One region of the Ancylobacter sp. genome, then DNA from elsewhere that is predicted to be linked to it. Evidence: predicted binding sites of a transcription regulator. Region 1 holds the regulator's gene; each other region holds the start of a gene.

What was found. Region 1 encodes HrcA, which represses chaperone genes, less so after heat shock. Its sites were predicted from a motif close to GTTAGCACTCNCNNNNNGNGAGTGCTAAC; they were not measured.
Region 2: ACQY76_RS13160 (co-chaperone GroES) is a predicted target of HrcA. The motif match lies at 2,617-2,645, and genes of this name have one in related genera.
Region 3: groES (co-chaperone GroES) is a predicted target of HrcA. The motif match lies at 4,260-4,288, and genes of this name have one in related genera.

The regions. Positions count from the first base shown of each region.
Region 1 is NZ_OZ257132.1:1,535,190-1,545,189, reverse strand. It holds gene rsmI (16S rRNA (cytidine(1402)-2'-O)-methyltransferase) at 1-853, opposite strand, end outside; gene ACQY76_RS07160 (penicillin-binding protein activator) at 1,077-2,279, shown strand; gene hemW (radical SAM family heme chaperone HemW) at 2,289-3,464, opposite strand; gene rdgB (RdgB/HAM1 family non-canonical purine NTP pyrophosphatase) at 3,457-4,122, opposite strand; gene rph (ribonuclease PH) at 4,119-4,832, opposite strand; gene ACQY76_RS07140 (outer membrane protein) at 5,029-5,751, shown strand; gene hrcA (heat-inducible transcriptional repressor HrcA) at 5,937-7,037, shown strand; gene grpE (nucleotide exchange factor GrpE) at 7,117-7,737, shown strand; gene ACQY76_RS07125 (hypothetical protein) at 7,790-8,746, opposite strand; gene ACQY76_RS07120 (alpha-ketoglutarate-dependent dioxygenase AlkB family protein) at 8,800-9,438, opposite strand; gene coaA (type I pantothenate kinase) at 9,441-10,000, opposite strand, start outside.
Region 2 is NZ_OZ257132.1:2,875,139-2,885,138, forward strand. It holds gene ACQY76_RS13145 (PAS domain-containing sensor histidine kinase) at 1-1,027, opposite strand, end outside; gene ACQY76_RS13150 (phasin family protein) at 1,347-1,730, shown strand; gene ACQY76_RS13155 (phasin) at 1,951-2,460, shown strand; gene ACQY76_RS13160 (co-chaperone GroES) at 2,699-2,995, shown strand; gene groL (chaperonin GroEL) at 3,043-4,683, shown strand; gene ACQY76_RS13170 (MarC family protein) at 5,237-5,860, opposite strand; gene ACQY76_RS13175 (ribonuclease HII) at 5,996-6,646, shown strand; gene ACQY76_RS13180 (SRPBCC family protein) at 6,654-7,097, opposite strand; gene cydB (cytochrome d ubiquinol oxidase subunit II) at 7,215-8,237, opposite strand; gene ACQY76_RS13190 (cytochrome ubiquinol oxidase subunit I) at 8,240-9,649, opposite strand; gene ACQY76_RS13195 (uracil-DNA glycosylase) at 9,812-10,000, opposite strand, start outside.
Region 3 is NZ_OZ257132.1:4,313,563-4,323,562, forward strand. It holds gene ACQY76_RS20125 (peptidase) at 1-475, shown strand, start outside; gene ACQY76_RS20130 (SDR family oxidoreductase) at 814-1,560, shown strand; gene ACQY76_RS20135 (DUF2235 domain-containing protein) at 1,603-2,961, opposite strand; gene ACQY76_RS20140 (exopolysaccharide biosynthesis protein) at 3,068-3,670, opposite strand; gene ACQY76_RS20145 (usg protein) at 3,797-4,120, opposite strand; gene groES (co-chaperone GroES) at 4,425-4,739, shown strand; gene groL (chaperonin GroEL) at 4,784-6,430, shown strand; gene ACQY76_RS20160 (outer membrane protein) at 6,961-7,758, shown strand; gene ACQY76_RS20165 (ABC-type transport auxiliary lipoprotein family protein) at 7,871-8,446, opposite strand; gene ACQY76_RS20170 (MlaD family protein) at 8,609-9,655, opposite strand; gene ACQY76_RS20175 (ABC transporter ATP-binding protein) at 9,663-10,000, opposite strand, start outside.

The DNA.
Region 1 (10,000 bases):
CGGTGGCCACCGCCGCCGCCGCATCCTTGACCGAGAGGCTGGCCAGCGCGGTCTTCAGCGCGGCGTCGAGATCGGCCTCGCTGGATTCCTGCGCGCCCGGCGGGCCGATCACCAGCACGATTTCACCCCGGGGCGGACCGGCCTGCGCATAGAAGGCGGCGAGTTCGTCCAGCGTGTCGCGCCGCGCCTCCTCGAAGGTCTTGGTGAGTTCCCGGCACACCGCCGCCGGACGCGGCCCAAGGCCCTCGGCGAGATCGGCGAGGCTCTCCGGCAGGCGCGGGCCGCTCTCATAGAGGATGAGCGTCGCCGGCAGGGTCTTCAGCTCGCTGATGCGGGTGCGGCGGGCGCCGCTCTTGGCCGGCAGGAAGCCCTCGAAGAAGAAGCGGTCGGTCGGCAGCCCGGCCGCCACCAGCGCCGCCAGGCTGGCCGAGGCGCCCGGCAGCGGAATCACCCGGTGCCCCGCCTCGATCGCCGCCGCCACCAGCTTGTAGCCGGGATCGGAAACCAGCGGCGTGCCGGCATCGGAGACTTGCGCCACCACGCCGCCTTCCGCCAGACGCGCCAGCAGACGAGGCCGCGCCTGTTCGGCATTGTGGTCATGATAGGCCACGAGCTTCGTTTCGATACCGTAACGCTCCAGCAGGCGCCGGGTGATGCGGGTGTCCTCGCAGGCGATCAGGTCGGCGCCGGCCAAGGTCTCCAGGGCGCGCAGCGTGACGTCGCCGAGATTGCCGATCGGCGTGGCGACGATGTACAGCCCCGGCTGCGGGCGCCCGGCGGGAAGGCTGTGCGCACCGATGCGGAAGCTGCGGGCAGGACTGGGCTCGGGAGAAGCTGTGTCGGGTGAAGGCATCATGATCGGGCTATTGTAGAGAGCGCCGGCCTTGGCGTCATGCCTCACGTGGCCGATGCCCGAAAGGCGCGCTCCGCCGGAAAACGCGCCCGAACGCGTGGATATGTTGCCCCACACGGCCCGTGCGGGCGGCCGCAAGGTGACAGGGCGTTCTGCCCCGTCCTAAAAAGGTGTGGAGACGTCGGCCAGTGGGGCGGGCGCACAGCCGAGCCGAACGCACCGCATGAACGCGAAGGACACGGCCGCCATCCGCAGACGCCTCGCCCGGACCAGCCGGCGCGGCTTCCTCATGCTGGCCGGGGCGGCGACCTTGGCCGCCTGTTCCTCCGGGCCGGAGGTCGGGGCGCCCCAGGCGGCGCTCCCCGCGCCGGCCCTGCCGCCAGACCCCAATGCCGGCCTCGGCAGCGGCACGCCCATCGCCCTCATCCTGCCGCTCGGCGCCAGCGGCAATGCCGGCGCAGTGGCCCTCTCGCTGCGCAATGCGGCGGAGATGGCGCTGTCGGAATTTGCCGGCGCCCGCATCCGGCTGATCGTCAAGGACGACGGCGGCACCGGGCCGGGCGCCCAGGCGGCGGCCCAGCAGGCCCTGGACGAGGGCGCCCGGGCGATCATCGGCCCGCTCTTCGCCCATTCCGTCGGCGCCGCCGGCCAGGTGGCGCGGCAGCGCGGCGTGCCGCTGGTCGGCTTCTCCACCGACACCAATGTGGCGACGCAGGGCGTCTATCTTCTCAGCTTCCTGCCGCAGACCGATGTCGAGCGGGCGATCCGCTATGCCGCCGCCAATGGACGGCGCTCCTTCGCCGGGCTGGTGCCGGACAACGCCTATGGCTCGGTGGTCGAGGCCGCCTTCCGCGAGACCGTGCCGGCCGTCGGCGGGCGCGTCGTCGGGCTGGAGCGCTATGGCGCCGGCCAGTACGCGGAAGCCGCGCGCCGTCTCGCCGCCTCGGTAGCGCAGGCCGATGCGGTGTTCCTGCCCGATGCCGCCGACACCGTGCCGCAGATCCTGCAGGCCATGGCGGCGGCCGGCGTCAGCCTCGGCGGCAAGCAGCTCATCGGCACCGGCCTGTGGGACGATGCGAAGCTGTTCGCCAACCCGGCAGTGAATGGCGGCATCTTCGCCGCGCCCGATCCCGCCGGCTTCCGCGCCTTCGCCGCACGCTACCGGGCGCGCTTCGGCCGCGAGCCGGTGCGCACCACCACGCTGTCGCATGACGCGGTGTCGCTAATGGCGGCGCTGGTGAACGGCTATGGCGAGACCGGCATCACCGATGCGGCGATCCAGAACCCCTCGGGCTTCGCCGGCGTCGACGGCATCTTCCGCTTCCGCGCCGATGGCACCAACCAGCGCGGGCTGGCGGTGATGCAGATTTCCAGCGGCACCACGCAAATCGTCAGCCCCGCCCCCCGCAGCTTCGCGCAGGGCTGATAGGAGCACTCACGCCGCCAGGTCGGCGACGATGGCGTCGAGCACCGGCAGGCCGAGGGCGGTGGCGCGCAGGCGCTCATCCGGCAGCTGCTCGATCATGCCGTCTTGCAGCAGCGCCGCCACCCGCGCCGGGTCGAAGGGGCGCCCCGCCAGCCGGGCAAAGCGGCCGGTGTCGATGCCCTCCAGCAGCCGCAGCCCCATCAGCAGATATTCGTCGGCCTGTTCGGTGCGGCTGAGCGCCTCGTCGACGGTGACGCCATGGCCGGCCGCTTCGACGCGCCCCACCCAGTCTTCCGGCCCGCGCTCGGTGGAGGTGGCGACGCGCCCCTCCGGCGTGTCGAGCCGCCCATGCGCGCCGGGTCCGATGCCGGCATATTCGCCGTAGCGCCAATAGAGCAGGTTGTGCCGGCTCTCGGCGCCGGGACGGGCGTGGTTGGAAACCTCATAGCCGGGAAGGCCGGCGGCCCGGGTGGTCTCCTGCGTCACGTCCCACAGGGCGCGGGAGACGTCGTCCTCCGGCACGATGAGCTTGCCGGCGCGGTGCAGCGCGGCGAAGGGCGTGCCGTCCTCGATGGTGAGCTGGTAGAGCGAGAGATGCTCGCAGCCTTCGTCGATGGCGCGGCCGAGTTCCCGTGCCCAGTCCTCCGGCTTCTGGCCGGGCCGGGCATAGATAAGATCGAAGGACACGCGCTCGAAGGCCGCGCGCGCCACCGCCACCGCGCCCAGCGCCTCCTGCGCCGTGTGCATGCGCCCCAGGGCCCGGAGCGAGGCGTCGTCCAAAGCCTGAACACCCAGCGAGACGCGGTTGACGCCGGCCGCGCGATAGCCGCGGAAGCGGCCCGCCTCCACGCTGGTAGGGTTGGCCTCCAGCGTCACCTCGGCCCCGGCGTCGAGCGGCCAGGCCGCGTCGATGGCGTCGAGGATCGCCCCCACCGTGCCCGGCTCCATCAGCGAGGGCGTGCCGCCGCCGAAGAACACGCTATGGGTGCGGCGCTGGCCGATGCGGATCCGCGTATGGGCGATCTCGGCCTTGAAGGCGGCGACGAAGCGCGCCTGGTCGGGCGGGGCGTGGCGGACATGCGAGTTGAAGTCGCAATAGGGGCATTTGGCCTTGCAGAATGGCCAGTGCACATAGACGCCGAATCCGGGATCGACCGGGGGCGGCGCCGGGGCGCGCTCAGTCAAAGCTCGCCCCGAGGCAGGCCTGCGCCAGCGACATGAAGGCCCGGGCGCGATGCGACAGGCCCCGGCCGAGCGGCGGCAGGCCGTGCTTCTCGGCGCCGGTCATCTCGCCGAAAGTACGCAGGTTGTCTTCCGGCTGGCCGTCCGGCTGGAACATGGGATCATAGCCGAAGCCGGCCGGGCCGCGCGGCGGCCACACCAGCGTGCCGTTCACCACGCCCTCGAAATCCTCGACATGGCCATCCGGCCAGGCAAGGCACAGAGCCGAGATAAAATGGGCGCGGCGCAGGTCGGGCAGCTCGGCATTGGCCTCGCGAAGCTCCTCCTCGACGCGGGTCATCGCCGCCATGAAGTCCTTTTCCGGCCCGGCCCAACGGGCCGTATAGAGCCCCGGCGCACCGCCCAGCGCATCGACGCACAGGCCGGAATCGTCGGCAAAGGCCGGCAGCCCGGCAGCATCGGCGGCGGCGATCGCCTTGATGCGGGCGTTCTCGGTAAAGGTGAGGCCGGTCTCCTCCGGTTCCGGCAGGCCGAGTTCGCCGGCCGAGACCACGTCAATACCGTACGGCGCCAGCAGGCCGGCCATCTCCTCCAGCTTGCCGGGATTGTGGGTGGCGATGATGACGCGGCCTTCCAGCCGGCGGTGGTGCTCTGCACTCATGCCACGGCCAGCTTCTGCAGGTCGACCAGCTTGCCGACGCCCTTGCGGGCAAGGCCGAGCATGGCGTCGAACTCGGCCTGCGAGAACGGCGTCTTCTCGGCAGTGCCCTGGATCTCGACGAAGCCGCCCGAGCCGGTCATGACGAAATTGACGTCGGTATGGGCGTCCGAATCCTCGGCATAGTCGAGGTCGAGGCGCGGCTCGCCGTCAACGATGCCGCAGGAGACGGCGGCGAGATGGTCGCGCAGCGGGATGGTCGGCAGCATGCCGCGCGACTTCATCCAGCTCAGGCAATCATGCAGCGCGATCCACGCCCCGGTGACGGAAGCGGTGCGGGTGCCTCCATCGGCCTGGATCACGTCGCAATCGATGGTGATCTGGCGCTCGCCGAGCTTTTCGAGATCGACCACGGCGCGCAGCGAGCGGCCGATGAGGCGCTGGATTTCCTGCGTGCGGCCGGACTGCTTGCCGGCTGAGGCTTCGCGGCGCGTACGGTCGTGGGTGGCGCGCGGCAGCATGCCATATTCGGCCGTCACCCAGCCGCGGCCCTGTCCCTTGAGCCAGGGCGGCAGGCGCTCTTCCAATGTGGCGGCCACCAGCACATGAGTTTCGCCGAATTTCACCAGGCAGGAACCTTCGGCATGGCGCAGCACGCCGCGCTCGAAGCTCACGGCTCGCATCTCGTCGGGCTGGCGGCGGGAAGGGCGCATGGACTTTTCTCCTTTTTGTTCGCTGCCCTTTTACGTGCGTCCCACCATTCCCGGCAAGGGGCGGTAACCGGGGAATGGAACGCCGGGTTTGGCGTCACATGAAGCCGACGTGTTGCTTTCCAGCACTATCCGCACCCCTGTCTCTTTGAAATACCGAGAAGAGATTCACACAGCGCGTCTGTCCGGAGTTCATCCCATGTCTCGTCTTTTCGGCTCCGCCGCGTTTGCCGCCGCTCTTCTTGCTGGCACCGGCGCTTTTGCTGCCGACATGTCCTACCCCACCAAGGCCCCGGTGGCGGTGGTGCCGGTGTTCAGCTGGACCGGCTTCTACATCGGCGCCAATGCCGGCTGGGCGTGGTCGGAGACCGAGGTCCAGGACAACTCCTACAATGCCGTCCTCGACGAGGGCCTGCATGCCAAGAACAAGCAGAACGGCTTCACGGTCGGCGGCCAGATCGGCTTCAACTACCAGTTCGACAATAATGTCGTGCTCGGCGTCGAGGCGGATCTCGCCTATCTCGATATCGACAAGACCAAGACCGGCATCGACGATTCGGACGACATCTTCTCCGCCAAGGTCGACTGGTACGGCACCGTGCGCGGCCGCCTCGGTTACGCCATCGACCGGTTCCTGCCCTATGTCACGGGCGGCGTGGCCTTCGGCAAGGTGAAGGTCGGCTATGGCGATACCGATGACGGGCTTCTCGACAGGAACTCGTCGGTCTCCGGCTCCAGCACCAATGTCGGCTGGGTGGTCGGCGGCGGCGTGGAATACGCCCTCACGGATGCGTGGCTGCTGCGCGTCGAGTACCTGCACATCGATCTCGGCGACGAGACCCACACCAACATCCAAAATGAACGGGCCCGTTTCGACAACACGCTCGACGTGGTCCGCGCCGGCGTCAGCTACAAGTTCTGATTGCCGCGCCGCTCAGGCGGCGGAAGGTGCCAAACGCCGCCGTTCCCCACCGGGAGCGGCGGCGTTTTCGTGTCGGCTCCGTGCTTAAGGCCGCTCCGGCATCATTGCGGCTTGAACAGGCGGGCAGAGAGAACAGATAGTAGGGAGCCGTGCTCCCGCTTCCGGGGCAGCGGCTCGGAGTGTCCATGCCCCTCGATCCCTTTCTGTCCGCCAATGCCCCCTCGCTCGCCCGGCTCGACGAGCGCTCGCGCGAGATCTTCCGGCAGATCGTCGAGACCTATCTGGCGACGGGCGAGCCTGCCGGCTCGCGCAACATCTCCCGCCTCATCCCGATGACGCTGTCGCCGGCCTCGGTGCGCAACGTGATGGCGGACCTCGAGGCGGCAGGGCTCATCTTCGCCCCGCACACCAGCGCCGGGCGGCTGCCGACCGAGCGCGGGCTCCGCTTCTTCGTTGATGCGCTGCTGGAAATCGGCGACGTGTCGGAGGACGAGCGCAACTCGATCGAGACGCAGGTGCGCGCCGCCGCCCGCGCGCAGACGGTGGACGGGGTGCTGGCGGAGGCTTCCAATCTGCTCTCCGGCCTGTCGCGCGGCGCCGGCGTCGTGACCACCGGCAAAACCGATGTGCGGCTCAAGCACATCGAATTCGTGCCGCTCGACGCCACCCGCGCGCTGCTGATCCTCGTTTCCGACGATGGCGAGGTCGAGAACCGCCTCGTGCCGCTGCCCAAGGGCCTGCCGTCCTCGGCGCTGGTGGAGGCGACCAACTTCCTCTCGTCGCTGACCCGCGGGCGCACGCTGGCCGAGCTGCGCACCGAAGTGGAGCGCACGCTGGCCGCCCGCCGCGCCGAGCTCGACGAGGTTACCGCCCGGGTGGTCGAGAGCGGCATGGCCAGCTGGTCCGGCGGCGAGAAGGCCGACCGGCGGCTGATCGTGCGCGGGCAGACGCGGCTGCTGCACGATCTCCGCGCCATCGAGGATCTGGAGCGGGTGCGCCTGCTGTTCGACGACCTAGAAGCCAAGCAGGAAGTGGTCGATCTGCTCGGCCGGGCCGAGGACGCGCAGGGACTGCGCATCTTCATCGGCTCGGAGAACAAGCTGTTCTCGCTCTCGGGCTCCTCCACCATCGTGGCACCCTATCGCGACGGGCAGGGACGGGTGGTGGGCGTTCTCGGCGTCATCGGCCCGACGCGCCTGAACTACGCCCGCATCGTGCCGATGGTCGACTTCACCGCCCGCGTGGTGAGCCGTGTCCTTGCCGGGCCGGGGATTGACGCGGCTTGATTTTTGCGCTGTCCAACCCGATATGGCGGGCGTCCGCGCGGCTTGCCGCCGGACCTGTTCATTCTTCGACGAGGTATTCATGAGCGACGAGAACCGCACTCCGGCTGATCAGCCCGAAATGGCCGATCAGACTGTCGACGCCGAGCACGGCGCTGCGGCCGCGCCGGACGACCTCGCCGCCCAGTTCGCGGCCGAAAAGGAGCGTCTGGAGGCTGAGATCGTTGCCCTGAAGGACAAGTTCCTGCGCGCCTTCGCCGAGGCCGACAATGTGCGCCGCCGTGCCGAGCGCGAGGTGGCGGACGCCAAGGTCTACGGCATCACCGGCTTTGCCCGCGACATCGTCACCGTGGCGGACGACTTCGAGCGGGCGCTGGGCGCGATCGACGCGGACGCCCGCGAAAAGGCCGAGGGCACGCTCAAGACGCTGCTCGACGGCATCGACCTGACCAGCCGCGCCCTCACCCACACCTTGACCAAGCATGGCGTCGCGCGGATCGAGGCGGAGGGCGCCAAGTTCGACCCGAACATGCATCAGGCGATGTTCGAGGTGCCCAATGCGGAGGTTCCCACCGGCACCGTCGTGCAGGTGATCCAGCCCGGCTACAAGCTGGGCGATCGGGTGCTGCGTCCTGCGCTGGTCGGCGTCTCCAAGGGCGGCCCGAAGGTTGCGCCGGCCGAAACGCCGGGCTCGGAAGCCTGAGCCCCTGCTTGACCGGCAGATGTAGAAAGGGCCCCGGTGGGGCCCTTTTTTGTCAGCGCATCGACACGCCGTCGCGCACGCCGCGCATGGCGCCGTAATCACTGTCGAAGTTCTCGGTAGGCGCCACGCCGACCATGCGCAGATAGCCGTTCCGGCCGAAGCTGAGCCACTGCGCCACCTTCACCGGCTTGCCGGTCTGCTGGTCGGCCGCATTGCCGATCAGCTCGAAGCCGGGCTGGCCGCCGATGCGCAGCGGGCCGCCGCGCTCGATGCGCAGTTCCTTGACGCCCGGAACGCTGGAGATCGCCCGTTTGGCCACGCCCTCGCGATCATCCTCGCGGATTTCTCCCGGGCCGGCGGCGACGATGAAGAAGGACTGACTCTGCGGCTCCGCCCCGCCAGCCTCGTTCTTGGTGAGCAGAACGGCGCTGGTGCCCACGACCTTCATCACCTTATAGCCGGCCAGATCGCCCAGGGTGAACGGCAGCTTGGCGAGCATCTCCTCGGTGCTCGGCGGGGCACGGAAGACCACGGTCTTCAGGGCATCCTCGACCTTCGCGTCCGGGTAGCGGCCAGTGGAGGCTTCGGGGAACTGCACCGTCACCATGCCGGTCTGGTCCTTGCCGCCGGCGATGAGGATCCATTTCTTCAGCGCATCGGCGCCGACCGTCTGGTAGCCCTTCAGCAGCACCGCAGGAACGCCGTCGGCGAGCGTGACGTCGCGCTTCTCCTCGACGGTCACGCCCTGCTTCTTGAGTTCATCCGGTGCGAAATTTCCGGTGATCTCGCTAAAGGCGAGCTTGGGCATTTCCAGGATGAGAATGGACGCACTCGCGGCGCGATCCTGGAAGCCAGGCACGCCGGGAACGGCCACCATGCCCTCGGGCGGAACCATGCCGATCGTGCCGTCATTGGCGAAGACCGTCTGGGCCGAGGCGGGCAGGCCGAGCACTGTCAGGGAAAGGGCAGCGGCGGCAAGAGAGGCAGCAAGGCGGGCAAAAAGGCGCATTCGCAATCCTTCGGGCTTACGGAAACCGTAACTTCGCCCTTTCTGCGTGTTCATCAAGGCCGAATTTCGCCCAGCTCGGCCCGACGTACCCGCCGTAACGTCAGATTGATGCGGCCGGGCTGCTTCAGCAGGGTCGAGGTCTCGGGCACGATGCGATCGACGCCGTGAAAGGCCAGCCGCGCCGGGCCCGACAGCAGCAGCGCATCGCCCGAGGCCAGACGGATGGAGCGGGTGGGGTCCTTGCGGGCCGTGCCACCGATGCGGAAGACGGCCGTATCGCCCAGGGAGAGCGAGAGAACCGGCGCGGAGAACTCGTCCTCGTCGCGGTCCTGATGCAATCCCATCCGGGCGTCGGGCGCGTACCAGTTGATCAGGCACGCCTCCGGCTCCAGCGGCGAACCCGCCAGTTCCGCCCAGGCGCGGGTCAGCAGCGGCGGCAATGGCGGCCACGCCTCTCCGGTTTCCGGATGGGTGGCCTGGTAGCGATAGCCCGCAATGTCCGACACCCAGCCCAGCGGGCCGCAGCTCGAAATGCGCACCGAAAACGGCTTGCCGGTGCGCGGCATGCGCGGCACGAACAGCGGCGCCTTGGCGAGGATGGTGCGCAGCTCGGCGGCCAGCGCTTCCTGGCCCGCCCGGTCCAGCCAGCCGGGCCAGTAGAGGCAGCCGGGCACGATCTCGACCGGCGCCACCGTCAGAGCTTCCTCAGCGAGACCAGTTCGACCTCGTGGTCGCCGCCCTTGCGCAGGATGAGATCGGCGCGCTGGCGGGTGGGCAGGACATTCTCGCGCAGATTCACCAGGTTGATGGAGCGCCAGATGGCGCGCGCGGTGGCATCGGCCTCGGCATCGGTGAAGCTGGAATAGCGGTGGAAATAGGCCTTCGGGTCGCGGAACGCGGTTTCGCGCAGCCGCATGAAGCGCTCGACATACCAGCGCTCAAGGATCGTCTCGTCGGCGTCGATATACACCTTGAAGTCGAAGAAGTCGGAGACGAACGGAATGCCCTTGCCGTCCTTTGGCGGGCGGCTGGTCTGCAGCACGTTGAGCCCTTCGACGATGAGGATGTCGGGCTGGTCGACCTCGATGGTGGCGTTCGGCGTCACGTCATAGGCGAAATGGCTGTACACCGGCGCCCGCACCGGCCGCCGCCCGGCCTTGATGTCGGTGAGGAAATGCAGCAGCGCCGGCAGGTCGTAGCTTTCGGGAAAGCCCTTGCGGCCCATCAGCCCTTCCTGCTCCAGAATGGCGTTGG
Region 2 (10,000 bases), 1.3 Mb from region 1:
CCACGGGCGCGGGCCCGGCAGAGGTCGGCTCGGCCGGATCGGCGGGATCGTCGACGCCCTCCAGCCGGGCGCCAAGCGCGCGGGCGATCTCGCGGAAGGCATTGCGCTCGCCGGTCGACAGCCCCTCCCACGAGGCGCGCACATTGTCGCGGCCAGCCTCGCCATTGCCGGCGCGCAGCGGCACGACATTGGCGGGCGAGGGGACCAGGCTCAACGTGACGCGCATGGGAGGAACATCGGGCGCGGCGGGCTGCTGCGGCTCTGCGTCGGGACGTGCGGGGACGGCGGGAGCCGGGTTGGCCGCGCGCGGCGGCGCCATGAGCGGTTCGGCAATCGCCTCCAGCGGCCGGCGGCCCTTCACCACGCCGAAGCCGCGCATGCCGGCGCCGCGAATGGGCGCGCCGCCGAGTTCGACATCGAGCGCGTCGCCCCGGCCGGTCGGCAGCCGCACGGGAAGATGGTTGAAGCTCAGCCCGTCGAGCACCGCCTGGTGCAGGCCGGGAGCGCCGAGCGCGCGCCAGTCAAGGCCGGCGATCTCGTCCGGCGCGCGGTCGAGCGCGGCGGCAAGGCGCGGGTCGATGCGGTTCAGCCTCGCATCGACGCCGGTGCTCCAGGTGAAGCGGGCGGGGATGGGCAGAAGCTCCTGCGCCGTGAGCGGGGTGGACGGCTCGGCCGGCGCGGTGGCGGGCACCGCATCGAGGCCGACCAGAAGCACGGCGCGGGCGCTGCCGGCGGCGAGCAGGGAGCAGGCGAAGGTCGCGGGCGTCAGCCGGCCCGGCAGCCGCAGCCGCTCCAGCCGCGCCGGCCGCGCCGGGCGCAGCGTGGCGGACAGGCGCGGGGCGAGGGCGGCGAGCGCGGCGGCCAGGTTGCCGGTCTCCAGCAGCGCGCGGCCTCCGGCATTGGCGGCGATCAGCGTGCCATCGACATGGGCGAGCACAGCCGGCGCCGCCGCCGCCAGGGCGGTGGCCGCCTGGGCGCGGAGCGCCTGCGTCGCCGCGCTGCCGAAACCGTCCGTCGGTGTGTTCATGATCGCCTGAGTGACCCCGCCGGTGCGAACCGGATGCCGGTGCCGGGCCCGGAAAGGAGCCGCCGCCGCATCTCAACAATAATGCGGGCGGAGGCGCCTTGCCATGCGTCAGCCCGCCTGTCGCTGCAGCTTCACCTTTTCCGGTTAATTGGTTGACACCGATCCCGGTTAATCACTTGCAACCATCCCACGCGCGGACGGTGGAATTGGGTTGCCTTTCGCCGCGTGCCTCCTACTTTGGTTGTAGGCATCAGGCCGGATATCCGGCGGGCCGTCCGCGTTTAAACTGCCGCATGGTCGCCAGCAGGGAGTTTCCGACATGGCCGACACCCCGAAGCTCGAAATTCCCCCGGAACTGCGCAACATCGCCGAGCAGGGCATGGGTCAGGCCCGCGTGGCGATGGACGGTTTTCTGTCCGCCGCGCACAAGGCGCTCGACGATGCCGGCCGGCACGTCGACACGGCGCAGGGCAGCGCCCGCGACCTCGGCCGCACGACGCTGGATTTCGCCGAGGCCAACATCGCCGCCGGATTCGATTTCGCCTCCCGCCTCGCCAAGGCGACGACGGTGGACGAATGGGCGCGGCTGCACGCCGATTATGTGCAGGAGCAGGCAGCGCGCCTGACCGAGCAGGCCAAGGCGATGGGCGAGCGAACGAGCGCCGCCGCGTCTTTCGCTACAGGCACCAAACCGGGCAAATAAGCCCGGGACCGGGCGGTATTCCCGCGCGGGTCCACCAAAAAAACGCGGATTTAGGTCGATTGTGCATTGCAATATGATGCTGCAATGCACAATTATAGGCGACGAGACGAGGCAGGGGGTTCGGGCTTGGCCTGAACACGCCTTTGCCGGTCAGGGCCTGGTCGCAAGCGCGGAGCGGCCACCGCCATCCTGAATCCGCCGCGAAGCGTGGAGAAAACCCATGGTTGAGGCTACCCCGATCACCCCGTCCCCGAAGAAGGCCGCCAAGGCCGCCACCTCGGCTTTCGAAGCGACGATGCCCAAATTCGAAGTGCCCAAATTCGACATGCCGGGCCAGCTCGAAGTTCCCGCCGCCGTGCGCGAGATGGCCGAGAAGAACGTGCAGAGCGCGCGCGACGCCTATGAGAAGATGAAGGCCAGCGCCGAAGAGACCACCGACCTGCTCGAAGACACCTACAGCACCGCTTCGAAGGGCATGGTCGAGTACAATGCCGTGGCGCTGGAGTCGCTGCGCACCAATGTGAACGCCGCCTTCGACTATGTCGGCGCGCTGTTCGGCGCCAAGAGCGTCTCGGAAGCGGTGGAGCTTTCCACCGGCCACATGCGCAAGCAGTTCGACGTGCTGTCGGCCCAGGCCAAGGAACTGTCGACGCTGGCCCAGAAGGTTGCCGCCGATACCGCCGAGCCGATCAAGGCCTCGGTCGAGAAGACCATCAAGAAGTCGGTCTGACCGACGCTTCACCCGAATTCAGAACCCGGTTCGCGCCATGCGCGGGCCGGGTTTTTTCATGCCCGCGTCACGCCGCCGCCGCAACATGCTGTCTAACGTGCATTCCCCGTGAGCCGCGCTTGACTCACCCCCGCACCGTTCCTATTTCGGCGGCGGTTTGGCACTCATCCCCGAAGAGTGCTAGTAGCTCTCCACCAGCGCCACGCCGGCGCGCGACATGAAGACCGAGGATCGACCCATGGCCAAGCTGAAGTTTCGCCCCCTGCACGACCGTATCGTGGTGAAGCGCCTTGACGCGGAAGAGAAGACCGCAGGCGGCATCATCATCCCGGACAGCGCCAAGGAAAAGCCTTCGCAGGGCGAAGTCCTCTCCGTCGGCCCCGGCGCCCGCGACGAAGCCGGCAAGCTCGTGCCGCTCGACGTGAAGGCCGGCGACAAGGTGCTGTTCGGCAAGTGGTCGGGCACCGAGGTCAAGATCGACGGTCAGGACCTCCTGATCATGAAGGAATCGGACGTCATGGGCATCGTCGGCTGAGCCGACCTTATCCTTCCCGGACATACTGAATTTCAGGAGTAGGCCAGATGGCTGCCAAGGACGTTAAATTTGCCGGCGACGCTCGCGAGCGGATGCTGCGCGGCGTCGATATCCTCGCCAATGCGGTGAAGGTCACGCTCGGCCCCAAGGGCCGCAATGTCGTCATCGAGAAGAGCTTCGGCGCTCCCCGCATCACCAAGGACGGCGTCACTGTCGCCAAGGAGATCGAGCTCGAGGACAAGTTCGAGAACCTCGGCGCCCAGCTCGTGCGCGAGGTCGCTTCCAAGACCAATGACCTCGCCGGCGACGGCACCACCACCGCCACCGTTCTCGCCCAGTCCATCGTCCGTGAAGGCGCCAAGTTCGTCGCCGCCGGCATGAACCCGATGGACCTGAAGCGCGGCGTCGACCTTGCGGTCGCCGAGGCGATCAAGGATATCGAGAAGCGCGCCAAGAAGGTGAAGAACACCGACGAAGTCGCGCAGGTCGGCACCATCTCCGCCAATGGCGATGCCTCCATCGGCGAGATGATCGCCGGCGCGATGCAGCGCGTGGGCAACGAGGGTGTCATCACCGTCGAGGAAGCCAAGACCGCCGAGACCGAGCTCGACGTGGTCGAGGGCATGCAGTTCGACCGTGGCTATCTCTCGCCCTACTTCATCACCAATGCCGAAAAGATGACGGTGGATCTCGAAGATCCCTACATGCTCATCTTCGACAAGAAGCTTTCCGGCCTGCAGGCGATCCTGCCGGTGCTCGAAGCCGTGGTGCAGTCGGGCAAGCCGCTGCTGATCGTCGCCGAGGACGTGGAGGGCGAGGCCCTCGCCACGCTCGTCGTCAACAAGCTGCGCGGCGGCCTGAAGGTCGCGGCGGTGAAGGCTCCGGGCTTCGGTGACCGCCGCAAGGCCATGCTGGAAGACATCGCCGTCCTCACCGGCGGCCAGGTCATCTCCGAAGAGCTCGGCATCAAGCTGGAGAGCGTCAATCTCACCATGCTCGGCCGCGCCAAGAAGGTGATCATCGAGAAGGAAAAGACCACCGTCATCGATGGCGCCGGCAAGAAGAAGGACATCGAGGGCCGGGTCGCGCAGATCAAGGCGCAGATCGAGGAGACCACCTCGGACTACGACCGTGAGAAGCTGCAGGAGCGTCTGGCCAAGCTCGCCGGCGGCGTCGCGGTCATCCGCGTCGGCGGCGCGACCGAGGTCGAGGTTAAGGAAAAGAAGGACCGCGTCGACGACGCGCTCAACGCCACCCGCGCTGCCGTGCAGGAAGGCATCGTCCCCGGCGGCGGCATCGCCCTGCTGCGCGCCAAGAAGGCCGTGGAGAAGCTGACCTCCGACAACCCGGACATCCAGGCCGGCATCAAGATCGTGCTGCGCGCGCTTGAGGCCCCGATCCGCCAGATCGCCGAGAATTCCGGCGTCGAGGGCTCGATCGTGGTCGGCAAGGTGCTGGAATCGAAGGACCCGAACTTCGGCTTCAACGCCCAGACCGAGCAGTTCGTCGACATGATCGCCTCCGGCATCGTCGACCCGGCGAAGGTCGTGCGCACGGCGCTGCAGGACGCGGCTTCCGTCGCCGGCCTGCTCATCACCACCGAAGCCATGATCGCCGACGCGCCCAAGCGCGACGGCGGCGCCCCGGCGATGCCGGGCGGCGGCGGCATGGGCGGCATGGACTTCTGAGGACGTCCATTCGCCCCTGCTTCTCGCTGGGTGCCGAAACCGGGCAGGCCCGGTTTCGGCAGCGGCATGGACTTCCTCGGCGGTCCATTCGCGCCTGCGGGTTCACGGAATGAAAAGGGCGCGGCGCAAGCCGCGCCCTTTTTGTTGGGCGATTGCCTCCAAAAGCCCCGTCATCCCCGGGCCCGGGATCCACGATTTGGCCGATCAGCGCTCAGCAAGACATGAATGGCCGGGACAAGCCCGGCCATGACGTCGCGCGCGGAGGAGCGCCGGCGGTGACCCGCAACAGCGATGGGGGAGGCGCGGTTGCCGCAGGCACGTGACGCCCGTCGTTAGTCGGGGAAGCCTTAGCCCCTAAAGTCGTCGCAACAAAAGCCCCGTCATCCCCGGGCTCGGCCCGGGGATCCACGCTTTGGTCGAGGATGCGACAAGCGCAGAGAGACATGGATGGCCGGGACATGCCCGGCCATGACGTAGCGCGCGGAGAAGCGTCGGCGGGCGCCGGCCGAAGGCCGCCGCAATTGCGCGTCCCGCCGGCCGGCACCGTCCGCGCTCAGATCGGCGGCAGGTGCAGCCATCGTGCCGTGGCGCTGAGGATGAGATCGACCGCCAGCGCGGCGAGGATCATGCCCATCACCCGGCTGATGATCGAAGCGCCGCCGCGGCCGATGACGTGCGCCAGCCGCCCGGCCGCCAGCATGATGGCGAGCGTCATCAGCAGCACCAGGCTGAAGGTGACGATGGTCACCGCCCGCTCGGTGAAGTCGTGGCGGGCGCTGTCGGTCAGCACCACCGCCGCCAGCATCGCGCCGGGGCTGGCGATGGAAGGGATCGCCAGCGGGTAGATGGCGATTTCCACCGGGTTGAGTTCCGCCGGCGCGTGCGGGTCGGCATGGCCCCTGCCGTGGATCATGGTGAGCGCGAACAGGAACAGCACGATGCCGCCGGCGATCTGGAACGACTCGATCGACACGTCCATCGAGCGCAGCAGCCAGTGGCCCGCCATGGCGAAGAACACCAGCACGCCGAAGGAGACCAGGGTCGAGATGAACGCCGCCTTGGTGCGGTCCCGCGCGCTGAGGCCTGCGGTAACCGCCAGGAACACGGGAAGCGTTCCCAGCGGGTCGATGACCACCCAGAGGGTGACGAAATCCTGAATACGTTCGGCCCAGCTCATGATCTCGTCCGAAAAGGTTGCCGCTCGCTTATAGCCACTTTTCCCGCGCGGCGGCGAGGTTGCATCGCCTCCGCCCGGTCGGCATGTTGCGCGTCGGCACCCGGCGTCGCCGATTCGTATGAGAGACCCTGGAACATGGCCGAGCCGCGACAGAAACCGGACTTTTCGCAGGAGCGCGCCGCCCACCGGGCCGGCGAGGCGCCCGTGGCCGGGGCGGACGAGGTGGGACGCGGCCCCTGGGCCGGGCCGGTGGTCGCCTGCGCCGTGGTGCTGGACCCCGCGCGCGTGCCCGAGGGACTCGACGATTCGAAGCGGCTCTCGGCGATGCAGCGCGAGCGGCTGTTCGAGATCATCTGCGCCACCGCCGAGGTCTCGCTCGCCTTCGCCCCGCCCACCCGGATCGACGGCCACAATATCCGCCAGGCGACGCTGTGGGCGCTCGCCCGGGCGGTGGCGGGGCTGCCCTGTGCGCCGCGCCTGGTGCTGGTGGATGGCAATGACCTGCCGCCGGTGCCCTGTGCCGCCCGCACCATCATCGGCGGCGACGGGCTGGTTGCGTCCATCGCCGCGGCGTCGATCGTGGCCAAGGTGACGCGTGACCGGCTGATGGCCTCGCTCGGTGCCGCCCATCCCGGCTACGGCTTCGAGCGCCATATGGGCTATGGCACGCCCGAGCACTCGCAGGCGCTGGCCACGCTCGGCGCGTGCCGCCACCACCGCACCACCTTCGCGCCGGTGCGGGCGCGGCTGGCGCTGGGGATGGCGACGCCCGAAGCGGCGGAATGACGGCGCGCTACTGCCGGATGTCCGGCTCCACCAGCCGGGCGAGGCCGCGCAGCGATTCCTGCCAGCCGAGATAGCAGGCCTCGGGCGGGATGAGATCGGGAATGCCGGCCTGCGCGATGTCGATCTCGGTGCCGACCGACACGCTCTTCAGCGTTACCGTCACCTCCATCTCGCCCGGCAGGTTGGGGTCGTCGAAGCGGTCATTGTAACGTAGCTTCTCGCCGGGCACGAGTTCGAGATAGGTGCCGCCAAAGGCATGGCTGTCGCCGGTGGTGAAGTTGCGGAACGTCATGCGGAACGTGCCGCCCACGGTGGGCTCGAAATGCTGGACGGTGCAGGTAAAACCGTTGGGCGGCAGCCATTTCGCCAGCGCGTCCGCCTCCAGGAAGGCGCGGTAGACCTTGTCCGCCGGGGCGGTCAGGACGCGGTGCAGGCGGATGGTGCTGGGCATGGCGGGTTCCCTCGTGAACGGGTGGAAGCGTGCCGGCGGGCGGGCACGCCGCCTTCCACGAGGACGAACGGCGCCCCGCCGATCCGACAGGGCGCCGACGATTCTCCATCCCGGCCCTCAGTGGTAGCCCTCGCCCTCGCGCACCTTGCCGCGGAACAGCCAGTAGACGAAGGCGATGTAGCCGAGGATCACCGGCAGCAGGAACACCGTGCCGATGAGCATGAAGACTTGGCTCGCCGGCGCGGCGGCGGTTTCCCACACGGTGAGGGTGGGCGGCACCAGATAGGGGAAGATCGAGACGCCGATGCCGAAATAGCCGAGCAGGAAAAGCCCGATGACGCCGAAGAAGGGCAGGTTGTCATGCCCCTTTTCCAGCCAGCGCCAGACATAATAGGACAGCGCCACGGTGAGCAGCGGCACCGGGGCGAGGTAGAACAGGTTCGGTGTGGTGAACCAGCGCTCGGCGATGCGCGGGAAGGCCAGCGGGGTCCACAGGCTGATGACGGCCATGAAGCCGAGCACGACCGGCAGCAGCATCTTGGCCCGGGCGCGCGAGCGGATGGCGGCGGCGCCCTCGGTCTTCATCACCAGCCACACGCTGCCGATGAGCGCATAGCCCGCCACCACGGCGATGCCGCAGAACAGCGCGAAGGGCGTCAGCCAGTCCAGCGCGCTGCCGGAAAAGGCGTTGTTCTCGACCTTGATGCCCTGCACGAAGCCGCCGAGCAGCACGCCCTGGAAGAAGGCGGCCAGGGTGGAGCCGCCGGCGAAGGCGATGTTCCACAGGAAGCGGCTGGTGTCCGCCACGTGCCGGAACTCGAAGGCGACGCCCCGGAACACGAGGGACAGCAGCATGAAGATCACCGGCAGGTACAGCGCCGGCATGACGATGGAATAGGCGAGGGGGAAGGCGACCAGCAGGCCGCCGCCGCCCAGCACCAGCCAGGTCTCGTTGCCGTCCCAGAACGGGGCGACCGAGCTCATCATCTGGTCCTTTTCCCGCTCGCTGGCCGCGAAGGGGAAGAGGATGCCCATGCCGAGGTCGAAGCCGTCCAGCACCACATACATGGCGATGGCGACCGCCAGCAGCAGCGACCAGATGACGGGCAGATACCATTCCATGCCGGAGCCGACGAACATGCTCATTCCCCCGGGTTGTTGATGGCGGCCCGCGTCGCCTGGTTGGCGGAGGCGAGCGGACGGTTCGGCAGGCCTACGGGCGGCTCGACCGCCGACCCCTGCGGGCCCCGCGCGATCAGCCGGTTGATGTAGTAGATGCCGCCGGAGAACACGATGCCGTAGACCACGACGAACAGCGCCAGCGTGGTGGCCACGGCCCAGCCCTCCACCGGCGAGACCGCGTCCGCCGTTCGCAGGATGCCATAGGCGAGCCAGGGCTGGCGGCCGACCTCGGTGACGAACCAGCCCGACAGGATGGTGACGAAGCCGATGGGCCAGATGTGCTGGAGCGGCGCCAGATACCAGTCGGTCTGGAACAGCCGCCGGCGCCAGAGCAGCCAGATGCCCAGCCAGCTGACGGCGATCATGAGAAGGCCGAGCCCGACCATGACGCGGAAGGCGAAGAAGGGGATGGCGACCGGCGGGCGGTCGGCGCGGGGGAAGTCCTTCAGCCCCTGGATGGTGTCGGTCCAGCTATGGGTGAGGATGAGGCTGCCCAGATGCGGGATGGCGATCTGGTAGTCGTTGCGCTCCTCCTCGTCATTGGGAATGGCGAACAGCACCAGCGGCACGCCGCTTTCGCCGGGGACGTTTTCCCAGTGCGCTTCGATGGCGGCGATCTTCGCCGGCTGGTGCTTCAGCGTGTTCAGCCCGTGCGCATCGCCGATGAAGGCCTGCAGCGGCGCCAGGATGCAGATGAGGCCCAGCGCCATGCGCATCATGGTGCGCCCGTCTTCCGGGAAGCGGCCGGAATAGACATAGCGCGCGCCCACCGCCAGCACGACGAAGGCGGTGGTGAGGTAGCAGGCGGTCACCATGTGGGCGAGGCGGTAGGGGAAGCTCGGGTTGAAGATCACCGCGAGCCAGTCCACCGGATGGGCGATGCCGTCGATGATCTCATGGCCGGCGGGGGTCTGCATCCAGCTATTGGCGGAGAGGATCCAGAACGCGGAAAGCGTGGTGCCCATCGCCACCATGACGCAGGCGAAGACATGCAGCCCGCGCGGCACCCGGTTCCAGCCGAACAGCATGATGCCGAGGAAGGTCGCTTCCAGGAAGAAGGCGGTCAGCACCTCGTAGCCGATCAGCGGCCCCACGACATTGCCGACGACGTGCGAGAAGCGGCTCCAATTGGTGCCGAACTGGTAGGACAGCACGATGCCGGAGACCACGCCCATGGCGAAGGACACGGCGAAAATCTTGGTGAGGAAGCGGGCGATGCGGTGGTAGCGCTCATGCCCGGTGGCGACCCAGAGCACCTCAAGCGTCGCGATATAGGCCGCGAGGCCGATGGTGAAGCTCGGGAAGATGATGTGGAAGGAAACCGTGAAGGCGAACTGGATGCGCGCCAGGATGGTGGGATCGAAATCCATCGCTTGTGCCCCTGCCGTCACCGCTTACGATAGGTGACGCCGGGTAGGGTAGGCCGGTCCGCCCCACAATGGAATGCCTCAAATCGGCCACAGCGCGGTCGAATTGTCTCGCCCCGTGGAAGGGGCGCCGGCCCGGCCGTGCTGCACACGGCAAGGGATGAGCTATTCCCCTGACGTGCCTGAGCTTTTTTCGCCCAGCTTCGCCTCGATGGACAGCATGTCACGCCAGACCATGCGCTTGCCAAGCGGCGTGCGCAGCAGATAGGCCGGGTGAAATGTGGCAAGCGCCGGGATGACCCGGCTGCCGGTGTCGTACTCCACCCAGCGCCCGCGGGCCTTTGTAATGCCGTC
Region 3 (10,000 bases), 2.0 Mb from region 1:
GCTTGTCGGGCGGGCGGTGCGGCACGTTTACGATCTCTACGGCGCCGCGTTGAAGGACGCCGATCTGCGCTTCGACGTCTCGTTCCTGTTCGGCGGGCAGGTGAATGGCGGCCGCATGCGGCTCTTCATGATCTATGCCGCCGGCAATTTCATCGAATGCACCAGCGACACGCCCTTCCTGCAGATCGGCGAGCACAAATATGGCAAGCCGGTGCTGGACCGCTCCATCACCTTCGAGACCGATCTCTATGACGCGCTGAAATCCGGGCTGATCTCGATGGATTCGACCATGCGCTCGAATCTCGGCGTCGGCATGCCGATCGACATCCTGGTCGCGCGCCGCGACGCCAGCCCGGCCGAGCTGAACTTCCGCATCGAACCGGGCGAGCCCTATTTCCACGATCTGCGCGAGCGCTGGTCGGCGGCGCTTCGCGCGGCACACACCTCGATTCCTCGCCCGCCCTATGGGCGCTGAGGCGAACCGACCAAAGTAAAACGGGCCGCTCGCGACAGTGCACGAGCAACCCGTTTTATATACCCGGCCCTATGAGCCGAGGACAGGTCTTCACACCTCAAGTGAGAAGCCAGATCAGAAGAATGATCGGAATCGGGATACCGATAAGCCACAAAAGAATGGGCATGAGGATGACCTCCGGTTTCAAAGACGTGGGGTTCGCCTTGACAACGCGGGAAATGCTGCCGGGTTCCTTTCATTAGTGAAAACCGTGGCACGCTAGCCTTCATTATCGGCCACGACATCCACCATCATGCCGGGCCAATAGCGGCCCGCTCGGGCGCCGCAGGGAGAACCACATGAACGCCAACCGCATCGCCCTCGTCACGGGCGCCGGCACCGGCATCGGCAAGGCCGCCGCGCTCGCGCTCGGCGAGGCGGGGTTCACCGTGGTGCTCACCGGCCGCCGGGCCGAGCCGCTGGAGGCCGTTGCCGCCGCCCTGCAGGGCAAGGGGCATGTCGTGACGGCCGACGTGTCGGACCCGTCCTCGGTCGCGGCCCTCTTCGCTGCGGTGGAGCAGCGTTTCGGTCGGCTCGACGTGCTTTTCAACAATGCCGGCGGCTGGTCGCCCGCCACGCCGATCGAGGACATTCCCCTCGCGGATTGGCAGCAGGTGGTGAATGTGAACCTCACCGGCGTGTTCCTGTGCATCCAGCACGCCATGCGGCTGATGAAGGCGCAGGACCCCAAGGGCGGGCGCATCATCAACAATGGCTCCATCTCGGCCCACGCGCCGCGCCCGTTCACCGGGTCCTACACGGCCACGAAGCACGCGGTCACCGGCCTCACCAAGCAGGTTGCGCTGGAAGGGCGGGCCCACAACATCGCCTGCGGCCAGATCGACATCGGCAATGCCGAGACCGACATGACGACGAAGATGAAGACCGGCGTGCTCCAGCCCAGCGGCCAGATGATGGTCGAGCCGACCTTCGACGCCGCCCATGCCGGCCGCGCCGTCGCCCACATGGCCGGCCTGCCGCTCGACGCCAACATTCTCACCATGACCATCATGGCCAGCAGCGCGCCCTTCGTCGGGCGGGGGTGAGGCGCGCCGGGCTTAACGGCGTGCGCCCTGTCCGATCCGCTGCTAGAAGGGCGATTGCGGATCGGGCTCCACCATGCCGCTGGCCCAGCGCTTGGCCAGGAACGCATCGAGCGCCGGATGCATCTGGGCCGGCAGGTGGCCGTAGAAGCTCACCCGGTCTCCTCTCGACGTGTCGGTATTGCGGCCCCACGCGAATGGCTGCCCGCTGAGGTCGACGAAGCCGATCGGCGCGCTGTCGCCGCGCGTCAGCGCTTCCAGCGGCGCGTAGGCATTGGCGGCTATCGGGCGCCCCGCCTTGTCGAACAGCCGCATCAGCACGGTGATGTGCAGATACTCCCCGATCGGGCGCGCGTGCCGGGGCAGGCTGTTCATGCGCTCCCAGCGCGTCGTGGCCGGCCGCTGCTGGGCGATGACACGCAGGCTCGGCTGCAGTTTGTCGCGGAAGAACAGAGGCGTGCGCGACTCATGGATCGGCGCGCGCTGGTCGCACGCCGTAGAGGTGCGGATGTGCTCGGCATCGCGCCGCAGGACGACCTTGATCTGCTTTTCCTCGCCGAGCGTCTGGATGCGCTTCAGCATCCAGTCGAGCACCAGCCGGCCTATGCCGTCCTCCGCGCAGCCCCCACCAATGTCGGAATGCACGCCGGGAAACCAGACCTGCTCGACCACGCCATAGGCCTTGTGCTGCGGCAATTGCCACAGCGCCGGGCCGAAGCTGTGCCGCTTTTCGTCGGCGGCGAGCGCGTGCAGGGCGATCTCCACATTCTGGCCGAGCGTCGCGTCATGGAAGCGGAAGCGGCGTGCCGACATGCCGCGAAAAACGCCCGGAATGCCAAGCGCCCCGACGGTGTCGAAAACCCCGAGCACCGCGATCCGCACCGGGGGAAAACACAGCCCGGCCAGCAACCGCTGCTCCTGCGGAAACCGCTCCTTCGGCGGCGTGCGGTAATGGTCCCACGCCCGCCGCTCATTCGTCTGGTCGCAGTGCTCGGGTCGGAGCAGACCGCTGGCGCCGATATAGCCGGCGAGACTGCGCGCGGTGAAGGCGCCGCGCGAAAAGCCGAAAATGACGATCTGGTCGCCATCCTGATAGTTCGCGGAGAGATAACGATAGGCCTGCCGCACATTCCGGCTCAGGCCGCGCCCTGTCGCGCCGTCCACCAGCTTCTGGAGGAGGCCGCCCGTCCCCACGCCCTCGTCGTAATAGATGTGCTGCTCGATCACCCCGCCGCCATCGAACGGCACCTCACCGGGCTGCACGATGTCGCGCAACCGGACGATGTTGGTGATCTGCTCGCCGTCGGCCGAGTTCCATGTCCCGTCAAGGCAGAGGACAAGACGCCGACGCAGCCGCGCCGGGACTTCTTGGGCCGTCGCCGCCGTCACTGCCTCCGGTGCCATGCCGCTTCCCCCAAACGACGTGAACGGGTCGAGGAGGTAACTTTAGGTTGCGCCCGGTAGAATGCAACCGATCTTCGGGGTTCGGCGCAGCGGGATTTGCGGCGGCTCACATAACCGCCAGCGCGCCCTGGTACAGCATCCAGCTCAGCAGGCCCATGACGCCGAAGCTGATCAGCGTGGCAACGACGCCGGCGAGGATGAACACGCCGTCCCGCTCGACCAGTCCGAGACCGAGGATGACCACGGCGATGCCGGGCGGCAGATTGCCGAAGATCGGAATCGGCAGCAGCAGCAGCAACCCGAGCACCACCACCAATCCGCCGAGCACGAAGCGCGCCGAGGGGGAGGAGAAGTAGGGAAGGCGCGGGCGCGAATAGCCCTCGAAGCGGCGGATCAGCTTCAGCGAGCCATTGACGATTTTTTCCAGCAGCCCGCGCGAGATCGTGCGGTTGGCAAGCCAGCGCGGCAGCCACAACTCGTCGCGCGCCATCACCATCTGCCCGCCGACAAGACAGAGCAGCACGCCGCATATGACCGGCAGTCCCGGCGGCATGGGCAGGCAGTTCGGCAGGCCGAGCAACAGGATCGAAAGGCCGAAGGCGCGATTGCGCAGCGCGTGCACGATTTCGCCCACGCCGATGCGTTCCGCCGAATGGGCGGTGACGATCGCCGAAAGCAATTCGGACGTGCGCGGAGAACGATGATCCAAGGAGCTGACCAGTTGCCTGAATTCCTGCGGGCGCCGGGTCGGCCCCCTGCTGCGCGGACCCTCATAGCACGTCGCACGCGGCAAGAAGAGGGCGGCCGCCTCAAAAGACGGGCAACCTCGCAAGGCTCAGTTCAGATGGAACACGCCCTCGACACTGCGCAGCTCGGCCGGGCCGATCAACCGCGCATGTGCCACCGTCACCGAGTGTAGAGGCCCCTCCAGCTCGCGCTTCCAGAAGGCGAGAAAGCGGTTCAGCTCCGGGAAATGCGGGCAAAGATCGTAATATTGCCAGAGATAGGTCTGGAGAATGCCCGGGTGGTCGGGCATCCGGTAAAGGATATGGGCGGTGGTGAGCCCATAGCCCTCAAGCTGCCTGCGAAAATCCTCCGACACCTGCGGCACCGTGGCGCGCCCTGCCACGCCACGCTTCGATGACCCCTGCTCGCCCATTCGGCACCTCCTCATCGGGACTGAATCAGAGTGTGATGCCGGCTAAGCGCGGCGACAAGGCTAAATTTTCCAATTGATGTTCAATTTCAACGCACTAGCAGCATGTCGAGGCGAGTGCTGACAGAAGCGGGCGGAAACCTCTGGCACTCTCGCGGCGCGACTGCCAATTTTTTGCCACCCACGCCTTGCGCGCCCTTGTCCCGGCGCCTAGATGTCGGTCCGGCAACGCGAATTCCGCCGAGGCCGAAGGCATGGCGGGGCGCGGTTGCAGGATCAGACGATCGTTCACGATTGGAGAGAGCCGATGAAGTTCCGTCCCCTGCATGACCGGGTCGTGGTCAAGCGTATCGATGCGGAAGAGAAGACCGCGGGCGGCATCATCATTCCCGACAGCGCCAAGGAAAAGCCCTCGCAGGGCGAAGTCGTCGCCGTTGGCCCCGGTGCCCGCGACGAGGCCGGCAAGCTCGTCCCGCTCGACGTGAAGGCGGGCGAACGGGTGCTGTTCGGCAAATGGTCGGGCACCGAGGTCAAGATCGACGGCGTCGATTACCTCATCATGAAAGAGTCCGACATTCTCGGCGTGCTGGACGGCGCCTCCGCGGCCAAGAAGGCCGCCTGAGGCAGCCTCACGCTGCTCGCAACGCATCACCGGAGAAATAGATCATGTCAGCCAAAGAAGTTAAGTTCGCTGGCGACGCGCGCGAGAAGATGCTGCGCGGCGTCGACATTCTCGCCAACGCCGTGAAGGTCACGCTCGGCCCCAAGGGCCGCAACGTCGTCATCGAGAAGAGCTTCGGCGCCCCGCGCATCACCAAGGACGGCGTCACCGTCGCCAAGGAAATCGAGCTCGAGGACAAGTTCGAGAACATGGGCGCCCAGATGGTGCGCGAAGTGGCCTCGAAGTCCAATGACCTCGCCGGCGACGGCACCACCACCGCCACCGTGCTCGCCCAGGCCATCGTGAAGGAAGGCGCCAAGTCGGTCGCCGCCGGCATGAACCCGATGGACCTGAAGCGCGGCATCGACCTCGCGGTCGAAGCCATCGTGGCCGATCTCAAGAAGAACGCCCGCAAGGTGACCTCGAACGCCGAGATCGCCCAGGTCGGCACCATCTCCGCCAACGGCGATTCCGATATCGGAAAGTATCTCGCCGAAGCGATGCAGAAGGTCGGCAACGAGGGTGTCATCACCGTCGAGGAAGCCAAGACCGCCGAGACCGAGCTCGACGTGGTCGAGGGCATGCAGTTCGACCGCGGCTATCTCTCGCCCTACTTCATCACCAATGCCGAGAAGATGCGCGTCGAGTTCGAGGACCCCTACATCCTCATCCACGAGAAGAAGCTCTCCGGCCTGCAGGAACTGCTGCCGGTGCTGGAAGCGGTGGTGCAGACCTCCAAGCCGCTGCTCATCATCGCCGAGGACATTGAGGGCGAGGCCCTGGCCACCCTCGTCGTCAACAAGCTGCGCGGCGGCCTCAAGGTCGCGGCCGTCAAGGCGCCGGGCTTCGGTGACCGCCGCAAGGCGATGCTGCAGGACATCGCCATCCTGACCGGCGGCACCGCCATCTCCGACGATCTCGGCATCAAGCTCGACACCGTGACGCTCGCCATGCTCGGCCGCGCCAAGAAGGTCGTGCTCGAGAAGGAGAACACCACGATCGTCGACGGCGCCGGCGCCAAGAAGGACATCGAGGACCGCGTGTCGCAGATCAAGGCGCAGATCGAGGAGACCACCTCGGACTACGACCGCGAGAAGCTGCAGGAGCGTCTGGCCAAGCTCGCCGGCGGCGTCGCGGTCATCCGCGTCGGCGGCGCGACCGAAGTCGAAGTGAAGGAAAAGAAGGACCGCGTCGACGACGCGCTGCACGCGACCCGCGCGGCTGTCGAAGAAGGCATCCTGCCGGGCGGCGGCGTTGCCCTCCTGCGCGCCATCAAGGCGCTGGACGCCGTCGTGACCGCCAATCCCGACCAGAAGACCGGCGTCGACATCGTCCGCAAGGCCGTGCAGTACCCGGCGCGCCAGATCGCCAACAATGCCGGCGAAGACGGCTCGCTGATCGTCGGCCGTATCCTCGAGAAGGATACCTACGCCTACGGCTTCAACGCCCAGACTGGCGAGTATGTCGACATGTACAAGGCGGGCGTCATCGACCCGGCCAAGGTGCTGCGCTCGGCGATCCAGAACGCGGCCTCCGTGGCCTCGCTGCTGATCACCACCGAAGCGATGATCGCCGACATCCCGAAGAAGGGCGGCTCCGCTCCCGCCATGCCGGGCGGCGGCATGGGCGGCATGGGCGGCATGGACTTCTGAGGACGTCCATTCTCCCCTGCGGCTGCTCAGTACCGAAACCGGGCAGTCCCGGTTTCGGTGGCGGCATGGACTTCTGAGGACGTCCATTCGCCCCTGCTTCTCGCTGGGTGCCGAAACCGGGCAGGCCCGGTTTCGGTGGCGACATGGACTTCTGAGGACGTCCATCTCTGCGTTCAGCCGTTCTGGAACCACCATCGAAGGCGCGGCGCGAGCCGCGCCTTTTTTATGGATGCGAAGCCGCAGTCTCCCGGCCGCTACGACCCGCCGCCATCACCCGGCCGAGCCTCGGCGGAAGAAGAGCGGCCAGGCCATGACCCATCATCCACCCGACGGTTTCCATGTTCTGACGCGGGTGCCGAACGCCTGGCTCCTCGTGCAATGCGGCGAAAACGCTAGAAAAGGTATTATGATCCGTTAATTGTTGCATTTCGGCTACACAACCCTGAACATTCATAAGGGTAGCCCGCCACACCCGAACCCTTTCGCGACAATGTCATTATACAGCCAGTGAATTCAGTTGGAGAAACCCCATGAACCGCTCGCTGCTTCTTGGTGCGGCCGCCCTTATCATCAGCGGCTCCGCCAGCCTCGCGGCCGATATGCCCTACCCCGTCAAGGCGCAGGCGACGCAGGTGTTCGTTCCGGCCTTCTCCTGGACCGGCTTCTATCTCGGCGGCAATGCCGGCTACAGCTGGGGCGACTCGAAGGCCACCGACGTGCTGTTCTTCGACAGCACGGGCGGCGTCTTCACCCCCGGCGGCCTCTACTCCGGCAATGACGTGAAGTTCGGCGAGCTTGATGGCTGGGTGGCCGGTGGCCAGATCGGCTACAACTATCAGTTCGAGAACAACGTCGTCGTGGGCGTCGAGGCCGACTTCCAGTGGACCGGCGCGGAACAGGGCCTGGCCTTCTACGCCACCCCGGGCGGCCCGTACTACCAGACCAAGGCCGAGCTCGAATGGTTCGGCACGGTCCGCGCCCGCCTCGGCTACGCCTTCGATCGCCTGCTCGTGTACGGCACCGGCGGTTTCGCCTACGGCAAGGTCAACAACTCCACCACCGTCATGGGCCTCACCGGCGGCGGCGCCCCGGACTTCTCGACGGCGGCCAACGGCTCCTTCGACAATGTCAGCACCGGCTGGACGGTCGGCGGCGGTCTCGAATACGCCCTCACCGACAACTGGATCCTGCGCGGCGAATATCTCTACGTCGACCTCGGCAGCACCGATGTCACGACCTATCTCTCCGGCACGCCGGGCAGCTTCATCAGCTCGAAGGCCGACCTGACCAGCAACATCGTCCGCGCCGCGGTCAGCTACAAGTTCTGATCTCCACCTGAACGACCTAATGAAAAGGCCCGGCGCAAGCCGGGCCTTTTTTCTTGAGCTGCCGTGTCCGAAATGGGCGGGGTTCCTCGTCGCGCCGAAGCGCCGCCAGGCCTCAGAACCGGCTCGACGCCCAGCGCACGATCTGCAGGAAAACCTCGTCCGACGCCCGGTCGAGCGCCTGCGTGGCGTCCGGGCCGCTGGTGGAAGCGGCCGGGGCGCGGGCGGTGAACACCTGCGCCGCCACGATACGCCCCGAGCTCGCGCCGACGATCTTGACCGACACCTCGACCACAGCCTCGGGACCGGCCTGATAGGTGCGCAGGCCGAAGGCGCGCAGGTCCGACAGCAGCGTGTAGTCGGCGCTGAGCCCCTCGCCGGCCCGGCCCACCGAGCGCGCGCGATTGCCGTTCTCGAAGGATTCGATCAGCCGCGCCTGGAACAGCGCCGGCAGGCGGTCGCTCCACTGCGCTTTGTCGAGATAGGTTATCTGCCCGGGCTGTGGTTCGACGACAATCCGCTCGGTGTCGAGCACCGCCAGCGCGGTGGGCGGGCCGACGACGATGAGGCCGGTGCCGCGGCGCGGCGCCGTGAAGTCCGAGGGCGCGCTAAGGTCGAAGGTCGGCACGGCCTTGTCGCCGCCCGACAGCAGCGTGCCGCAGCCGCCGAGCATCAGGGCAAGCGCAACCACGCTCGCCGCGCCGGCGACGCGACGGGTCGCCCGGCCATACCCGGCAAATGAACGCCCGGCAGGCTCAGCCCCCGCAAGCCTGTGGCATGTCTCGTCAAAGGTCACGCGAACGCCCCTGCCCCCGTCGGTTTCCCGAAAACACATCAGATGGCGCCCCATCGCCTAGCGGCCATTGTAGCTGGGAACATTGGACCCGCCAAAGATGAACTGACGCGGATTGCGCTCCAGATTTCGGAAAACGCGCTCGATTTCGGCGAGCGTGCGCCGGCCATCCACCGCCAGCGCCTCGTACTGGCGCAGGCCGGGCCCGGTGAATTTGTTGAGATTGGCCGAGAGTTCCGCCGTGCGGGTGTCGAGATTGGCGGCGAGCTTGCGCACTTCGGCCGCCGCGCTCGAAATCTCGTTGAACATCCCCTTGCCTTCCTCGCTCGTGGTCATCGCGTTGACGTTGTCGAGGATGCCGTCGACCTTGGTCGCCATGGTCCCGAGTTGGGCGGTGAAGGCGCTGATGTCGTTGATCGTGCTGCCGACCTTGGCGGGGTCGATGGCGGTGACCACACGGTCCAGATTGTCGGCGAGCGAGGAGATGCGCTGCGCGGCGCTGCCCATTTCCTTCAGGAAGCTGTCGATGTTGCCGGCATTATCGCCCAGTGCCGCCGTGAACTTGTCGACATTGTCGATCACCGAGGACACCTTGGCATCGTTCGCCTTGATGAGGTCGTCGACGCGGATGGCGATGTCGTTGACGCGTCCCAGCACGTCGCGGGCGGTGCGCATCAGGTCCTGCACGGCCGAGGTATCGGCATTGATGGTCGGCAGTTCCCCCTCGGGCGGTGCGGGCAGCGGCGCCGCCTGCTCCGAGCCACCGACAAGCCCAACCGAGGCGAGGCCGGTGAGAAGCTGCGAGTCGAGCGTGGCCCTCGTGTCCGACTTGACCGGGGTGTTCGGCTGCACCGCGATACGCGCGATCACCTTGCGCGGGTCCTGCGCGTCGATACGCAGCGCCGTCACCTCGCCGACCGGAATGCCGTTGAAGGTGACTGCGGAGCCCGTCTGCAGCCCGCTGACCACGCCGCTGAACACGACGTCATAGGCGGTGCGCGGCCCGCGATTGGCCGAGCCGGTGAACCACCACACAAAGGCGAAGCCCGCCGCGACGATAGCGAGGGTGAAAAGCCCGATGATCGTATAGTTGGCGCGTGTCTCCATGATCTCCTCAGCGCGCCCCTTCAGCCCCGAAGCCGGCGGCGCGCGCCCGCTTCCCGTGGAAATAGGCCGAAACCCAAGGATGTTTCGACGCCAGCATGGTTTCGATCGGCCCGACGGCAATAACCTTGCCATCGGCGAGAGCCGCGATGCGATCGCACACCGTGTGAAGGCTGTCCAGATCGTGGGTTACCATGAATACCGTCAGCCCCAAAGTCTGCTGGAGAGTGGCGATCAATTCGTCGAATTCGCCGGCGCCGATCGGGTCGAGGCCCGAGGTCGGCTCGTCGAGGAACAGGATTTCCGGGTCGAGCGCCAGCGCGCGGGCCAGCGCCACGCGCTTGATCA